DNA from 2 places in the Serratia ficaria genome. Region 1 is predicted to be linked to the other one. Evidence: predicted binding sites of a transcription regulator. Region 1 holds the regulator's gene; the other holds the start of a gene.

Region 1 (3,618 bases):
CCGCGCAGCGAGAGAAAGACCGCCAGTGCCAGCCACAGCCCATGGTTGCCCAGCAGCGGCACGCTGAACAAGGTGAGCCCATAACCTGCCGCCGCCACCGCCATGCTGTTGCGCATTTCCGCGCCGCGGGTGGCGCCGATAAACATGCCGTCCAGCAGGTAGCACCATACGCCGACCAACGGCAGCGCCACCTGCCACGGCAGATAGTGATTGGCCAACGCGCGCAGCTCCGGCAGCGAGGTCAGCGCCGCCACGATCTGCTGGCCGGCAACGGCGTAAGCCGCGCCAAAGGCCAGGGCCACCAGGCAGGCCTGACGGCAGGCGGCGCGCCATATCCTCCTCAGCTGGCGGTCGTCGCGGGCGCCGTAGGCGTGGCCCGAATGCGCCTCCACCGCGTAAGCGAAACCGTCCAGCGCATAGGCGGTAAAGGTGAGCAGGTTCATCAGCACCGCATTCACCGCCACCACTTCGCTGCCAAGGCGCGCGCCAAAAATGGTCAGAGAGGCGAAGCACAGCTGCAGCAACAGCGAGCGCAGCATAATGTCGCGGTTTAGCGCCAGCAGGCGCCGCAGGTTACCGCGCCAGGCCTGCTGCAGCATCGGCGGTGAAATGCCGCGCAGCCGCATCACGCGCCACGACAGCCATAGCCCGAGCAGCAGCGTGGCGTATTCGGCGATGGCGGTCGCCGTCGCCGCCCCCTGCACGTTCCAGCCCAGCCCCATCACCAGCCAGATATCCAGCACGATGTTCAGCAGGTTGCCGACGATCAACAGGATCACCGGCGCGCGCACGTACTGCACGCCGAGCAGCCAGCCGAGGATCACCATATTGGCCAGCGCCGCCGGGGCGCTCAGCCAACGGATCTCAAGAAACAGCCGCGCCTGCCGCAGTACCTCGGCGTCGCCGCCGACGATCCCCAGCGCCGCATCAATCAGCGGCTGGCGCAACAGCACAATGGCCAGCCCGGCCAGCACCGCCAACAGCAGCGGCTGCATAAAGGCGCGCGCCAGCGCCTGCGGGTTCTGCGCCCCCAGCGCCTGTGCGGCCAAGCCGGTGGTGCTCATGCGCAGGAACAGCAACAGCATAAACAGGAAGCTGGTGGCCATGGCGCCGATCGCCACGCCGCCGAGATAGGTCGGGCTATCGAGATGGCCGATCACCGCGGTATCCACCAGCCCGAGCAGCGGCACGGTAATATTGGAAAAAATCATCGGCAGGGCGAGACGCCACAGGGCTTTATCGGTGTCGCTGGTGAAGGCGGAAAAGGCGGAGATCAGGCGCATGGTGAAATGTTCCCGTGGATACCCTTCATCTTACCAAGCTGCAGGCGTGTCGGCTGCGCATTGAAAGCGATTGGGCACGATATTGAATCAGAAATGACATCGCCCCAAAGCAGGGGCGATTTAAATCGGGGGACGACCGTTCGGGCGCGGCGGTTAAATCCAGTCGCCGTTGCGGATCACGCCGACCGCCAGGCCTTCGATGGTGAAATTCTGCTGACGCAGATCGACCACGATCGGTTGGAATTCGCTGTTTTCCGGCAGCAGTTCAACCACGTTGCCGTGTTTTTTCAGGCGTTTGACCGTGACTTCGTCCTCAATGCGCGCCACCACCACCTGGCCGTTGCGCACGTCCTGAGTCTTGTGCACCGCCAGCAGATCGCCGTCCAGAATGCCGATGTCGCGCATCGACATGCCGTTGACCCGCAGCAGGAAATCCGCGTTCGGTTTGAACAGCGAAGGATCCACCTTGTAGTGGCCTTCGATATGCTGTTGCGCCAGCAGCGGCTCGCCGGCGGCCACCCGGCCGATCAGCGGCAGGCCTTCTTCATCTTCCATCAGCAGGCGGATGCCGCGTGACGCGCCGGAGACGATCTCGATCACCCCTTTGCGCGCCAGCGCCTTCAGGTGTTCTTCGGCGGCATTTGGCGAGCGGAACCCCAGACGCATAGCGATCTCGGCACGCGTCGGCGGCATGCCCGTCTGCGAAATATGATCGCGAATCAGATCATAGACCTCTTGCTGTCTGGTAGTTAGTGCTTTCATTCCGCCCCCTGTTTGTTTATACAGTCTTGCTGTGAGTATATACAGGTAAGCGCGGATTGGGAACCGAAGAATGAATAAAAATCAGGGATTAGCGCCCCGCTCAAAGGAAGTGTTGCCACAGCACCGAGCCCCAGACGAACAGCGCCAGCAGGATCGCCAGCGACACCGCCGCCGACCCCATGTCCTTCGCCCGGCCGGAGAGCTCATGATGCTCGCTGCCGATGCGGTCGACCACCGCCTCGATCGCGCTGTTCAGGATCTCGACGATCATCACCAGCGCCACCGATCCGATCAACAAAATGCGCGCTATCGCACCCACATCCAGCCAGATCGCCAGTATGATGGCCAGCAGGGTCGCCACCAGCTCCTGGCGGAACGCCGCCTCGTGCTGCCAGGCGGCGGAAAGTCCTTTATAAGAGTAGCCGGCGGCTTTAATAATACGGGTCAGGCCGGTTGCTTGGTTCGCCATGTTTTCGGTGCCTTTCTCAGAGGTAAGTCATAATAAAAAGAGTCTAGATCAGCCAGCGTTATCGGCTCTCGGTTTTCCAACACCACAGATCTGCTACCCGGTTTCTGGTATGCTTGCGGCGCATTGCTAACAAGAGGCTTCACGTTGTTATGTCAGGTTGGCGTAAAATTTATTATAAATTATTGAATTTACCACTCAAATTGTTGGTAAGAAGTAAGGTTATCCCTTCAGATCCGGTCACGGAATTAGGGTTGGATCCCTCACGGCCGATTTTGTATGTTTTGCCTTATAATTCCAAGGCGGATTTGCTGACGCTGCGCACTCAGTGCCTGGCGCAGGATCTGCCCGACCCCCTCAACCCGCTGGAAATTGACGGCACGGTGCTGCCGAGCCACGTGTTCATTCACGACGGCCCGCGCGTGTTCCGCTACTACACGCCGAAGGAAGAGTCGGTAAAGCTGTTCCACGACTACCTGGACCTGCACCGCAACAATCCGGATCTCGACATCCAGATGCTGCCGGTCTCGGTGATGTTTGGCCGCTCGCCGGGCCGCGAAGGGCAAGGCACGCCGCATCTGCGCCTGCTGAACGGCGTGCAGAAATTCTTCGCCGTGCTGTGGCTCGGCCGCGACAGCTTCGTGCGCTTCTCCAATACCGTCTCGCTGCGCCGCATGGCCTCCGAACACGGCACGGATAAAATCATCGCGCAGAAGCTGGCGCGCGTGGCGCGCATGCACTTCTCGCGCCAGCGCCTGGCCGCGGTCGGCCCAAGCCTGCCGGCGCGTCAGGATCTGTTCAACAAGCTGCTGGCGTCCAAGGCGATCGAAAAAGCGGTCGAGGACGAGGCGCGCAGCAAGAAGATTTCCCACGAAAAAGCCCAGCAGAACGCCATCGCGCTGATGGAAGAGATCGCCGCCGACTTCTCCTACGAGACCGTGCGCCTCTCCGACCGCGTGCTGAGCTGGACCTGGAACCGGCTGTATCAGGGCATCAACGTCACCAACGCCGAACGCGTGCGCCAGCTGGCGCAGGACGGCCACGAAATCGTCTACGTGCCCTGCCACCGCAGCCACATGGACTACCTGCTGCTGTCCTACGTGCTGT
Region 2 (3,618 bases), 2.4 Mb from region 1:
AACAGCAGCCAGCGGAGAAACGCCGGTGTCGTGGTCGCTCAGACGAGTGCCGTTGCCGTAGTTAGCTTTGGAGTCTGCACGCCATACCATACCACCCAGACGAGTGTAGATGTCCAGATCGTCAGCAATTGGGTAGCTCAGTTTAGCTGCCAGCTGAACGCCTTGTGCTTTGAAAGCACCGTTGTTCACGCTGCCTTTGTAAGGCATACGGCCAAGCCAGTCATAGCCCAGCTCGAAGCCCAGGTATTGGTTCGCCTGGTAACCCAGGAACGCGCCAGCACCCAGTTGATCTTTATGGGTCGGACCATTGCCGATACCATTCTGGTAACCGTTGCCGTAGAAACCAGTGTCATGGTACTGGGACCAGCCCAGTTTAGCACCGGTGTACCAGGTGTTATCTTTTGGGGCGGCTTGCGCTACGGTAGCGAAACCAGCCAGTGCCACTGCTAATGCGATAGCTGTCTTTTTCATTTTGCGCCTCGTTATCATCCAAATAGGCAATGAGCTTTAAAGCTGTTTTAAGCCCTTGGTTAAATTCCTTCGCCAAGGTTTGAGCCCTCGTTTGTTACTCGGCCAGTTTTCCTGGCGTTATAGAGCAACCTTGGCGATGTAAAGTCTACAACGTGGCGCGAAAGTTACAAGTGTGATGTGATAAAGCTCTAAAAAAAAACGCGGAATCGTACATATTTGCTAACACTAATCGGCAAAAAACAGGGCGAATTTCTGAGCGTTTTCTCTCGCGGAACCGCAGCCGGACTCGCTTTCTGCATGATCCGGCAAAGGTTCCCTTCGCGGGGGATAAAAATGATGGGAAAATTCCTAAATTTACTTAATGATACAAAGAAGAGTGAATTTTTAGGGTGGAACAGTGTCCGTGAGTCGGGTTAATGTCACGTTGCGGACGCATGATGAAGCCGTATGCATTACCCAATTCTGCCGCACGCCTTAATTTTAGACGATCTTCCTCTGTAAGCTCGGGCAACCAGCCGAGAACCACGCTGTAATTCCCCGTCAGCAGCGCTTTTTCCATCGCCTCCACCGTCGCCAGCGGGCTGATTTGGCTCAGCTGCACCATTTTCTCGACCGGCAGGCCGGATTGCTGCAGCCACAGTTTGCTGAGTTTTTGCTGCGGCGTAAGCCACAGCAGCCAGCGCGACTGTTTGCCAAGCTGTTGCAGCAGCGGCAGTAACAACTGTGCGACCGCGGGCTGATGCTCATTGTAAACAAGTTCACTGATAAGGCCATTTTCGTTGCCGGCGTCGGTGGTCTTGGCAGCATGGGGCGCCGCGATAGCGTTGCGGCTGAAATGGGGTTGGTAAAGTGATTGAGTACGCATAAAGTATCCCGCCCGTAGTGTCACTGTATGTATATACAGTATACCCGGTGGGAGATAAGATCAACCCAAATTTTAGTAGCGCCTCGCATAACCGCGATTATTTTTTATACTGCCGTTTTTTGTGATTGGCATGGCTACCGTTAGTGCGTATTTTTCTAATTAGTTGTTCACGTTACCTTTATTTCATTGATGTGAGAAATATTACGCATATAACCTACAAGGGAGTCTCGTCATGAAAGGGATATCGACGGCAAGGATTGCACAGGCGAAAGCCTGCTTCTCGGTATTGGGCTGCATCACCATCCGCTCGCAGTTCGGCGGTTATGGGCTGCTGGCCGAGGGCGTCATGTTCGCGGTGATAGCGGAAGGCGAACTGTATCTGCGGGCGACTCATGGTCTGGAGCCGACGTTTCGCGCCCGCGGCATGGTCAATATGATTTACTCCAAGCGCGGCGTGCCGATCACCATGCGTTATTATTGGGTCGATGAGGCGCTCTGGCGCGAACGCAACGAGCTGATTGGTCTGGCGTGGCAGGCGGTCAGGGAGGCGCGCAGGGAACAGCAGAGCAAAACCGGCAGCCACGGGCGGCTGAGGACGTTGCCCAATATCGATATCAATATGGAGCGGCTGCTGTGGCGGGCCGGCATTCGCAACGTCTACGACCTGCGGCTGTACGGCGCCAGGCGCAGCTACCTGCGGCTGTTGCAACAGCAAAACCCTCTTGGGGTGCGGATGCTGCTGTCGTTGGCGGGCGCGATCGCCGGCTATCACCATGCCGCTTTGCCCGCCGAACTGCGCGGCGAGCTGATCCAGTGGTTCGAGCATACGATGGCGATGCGCAGCCATGGCCATGAGCCGGTCATTCAGCGCCAACGGGCGGCCCTGAATGATTAATTGGCCTTATTGATACGCGCGTGCAGCGCAGTCAGCTCCGGCAGCAGTTCAAGCACCAGCCCAATCTGTTGCAAGACCAATTGATCTTTGCTTTCCGGCTCCGGGACGGTGTGCCGGATGCGCTCAGCGAGGTTTTCCAATGCCTGCGCAATGCGCGAGCCGTCCTGCTCTTCCTGATGCAGGGCGCCGTCAACGTAGCACACGGCATCATTCAGTAAATCCAGCGTCGCGGGGTTGCTCAGGCGTTCACGGTGCGCGCCGAGCGCGGAGATGTAGCTCAGCAGGGTATGATTCAGGCACAGCAGCCGGAAAGCCGCCTCCTGCAGCGCCCGATCGGTCTTGGGATCGGCGGACATGTTGGAGATGACCGACGCCAGTTCGGCATCGCTGTTGTGCGCATCCCGTCGCGCGATGCGATAGGGCAGGCCGTTATCTTTGCCCTGATGGTACTGCACCAGAATGGCGTCCAGGTAGCGGCAGTTGGCGTTCAGCGTCTTGTCCACCACCGCCGGCAATTGGCGGAACTTCCAGTCCGGCCAGATGAAACTGACCGCCGCCCAGGCGATGGCGCAGCCCAGCAAGGTGTCGTAAACGCGCGGCGCCGCCACTTCAAAACCCTCGCCCAGCAGGTTAAAGCACAGCAACACCAGCAGGGTAATAAACATGGTGGCGTGGGCGTATTGCACGGTGCGGAATGCGAAGAACAGCACGCCGGTGATGACGATCAGCACCATCTGGCCTTCGAGCGACGGAACGAAGTAAAGGATCGGCAGGCCGATCAATATGCCGGCCAGCGTGCCAATGATGCGCAGCGCCAGCCGGCGCCGAGTCGCATTGTAATTGGGTTGGCACACAAACAGGCTGGTGAGCAGGATCCAGTAACCGTGCTGCATGCCGGTAAGCTGAATAAACGCGTAACCGACGCACAGCACCACCGACATGCGGATTGCGTGGCGGAACAGGGCGGACTGCGGCGTCAGGTGGCGGCTGATGCGCAGCCTGATGTCGCTCCAGCCGGTCAGGCGATCGTCTGCCAGGCTATTCTCTTCCGTTTGCCCATTGGCGAGCGCCTGTTCGGATTCGATATTGGCCAGTTGGGCGTCGATGGCGCGTAAATTTTTCAGCAGGTGCGCGAGCGCTTTGGTCAGTTCGGCATTTTCCCGCGTGGCGGCGCTGCGCGCCAGCGCTTCTTCGATGCGGTTAAACACCGGCTCAAATCGCGGATTGTGCTGATATTTTTGCCTCAGCAGGATCGACTGCGCCAGTTGCCGGCAGGCACGCGCCTGCATGCTCAGCAGGCGCTGGAAGCGAAACAGAATATCGCTGTGGCGGAACTGCCGGCTCAGCGCCTGATACTGAACGTGAGAAGAGCTGGCCCGCTCGTGGA

The links. Region 1 encodes LexA, which represses DNA repair genes until DNA is damaged. Its sites were predicted from a motif close to TNCTGTATGTACATACAGNA; they were not measured.
Region 2: sulA (SOS-induced cell division inhibitor SulA) is a predicted target of LexA. The motif match lies at 1,358-1,377, and genes of this name have one in related genera.

The regions. Positions count from the first base shown of each region.
Region 1 is NZ_LT906479.1:4,733,875-4,737,492, forward strand. It holds gene dinF (MATE family efflux transporter DinF) at 1-1,283, opposite strand, end outside; gene lexA (transcriptional repressor LexA) at 1,437-2,045, opposite strand; gene CKW09_RS22150 (diacylglycerol kinase) at 2,146-2,514, opposite strand; gene plsB (glycerol-3-phosphate 1-O-acyltransferase PlsB) at 2,664-3,618, shown strand, end outside.
Region 2 is NZ_LT906479.1:1,903,231-1,906,848, forward strand. It holds gene ompA (porin OmpA) at 1-471, opposite strand, end outside; gene sulA (SOS-induced cell division inhibitor SulA) at 830-1,336, opposite strand; gene CKW09_RS08985 (TfoX/Sxy family DNA transformation protein) at 1,569-2,231, shown strand; gene yccS (YccS family putative transporter) at 2,228-3,618, opposite strand, start outside.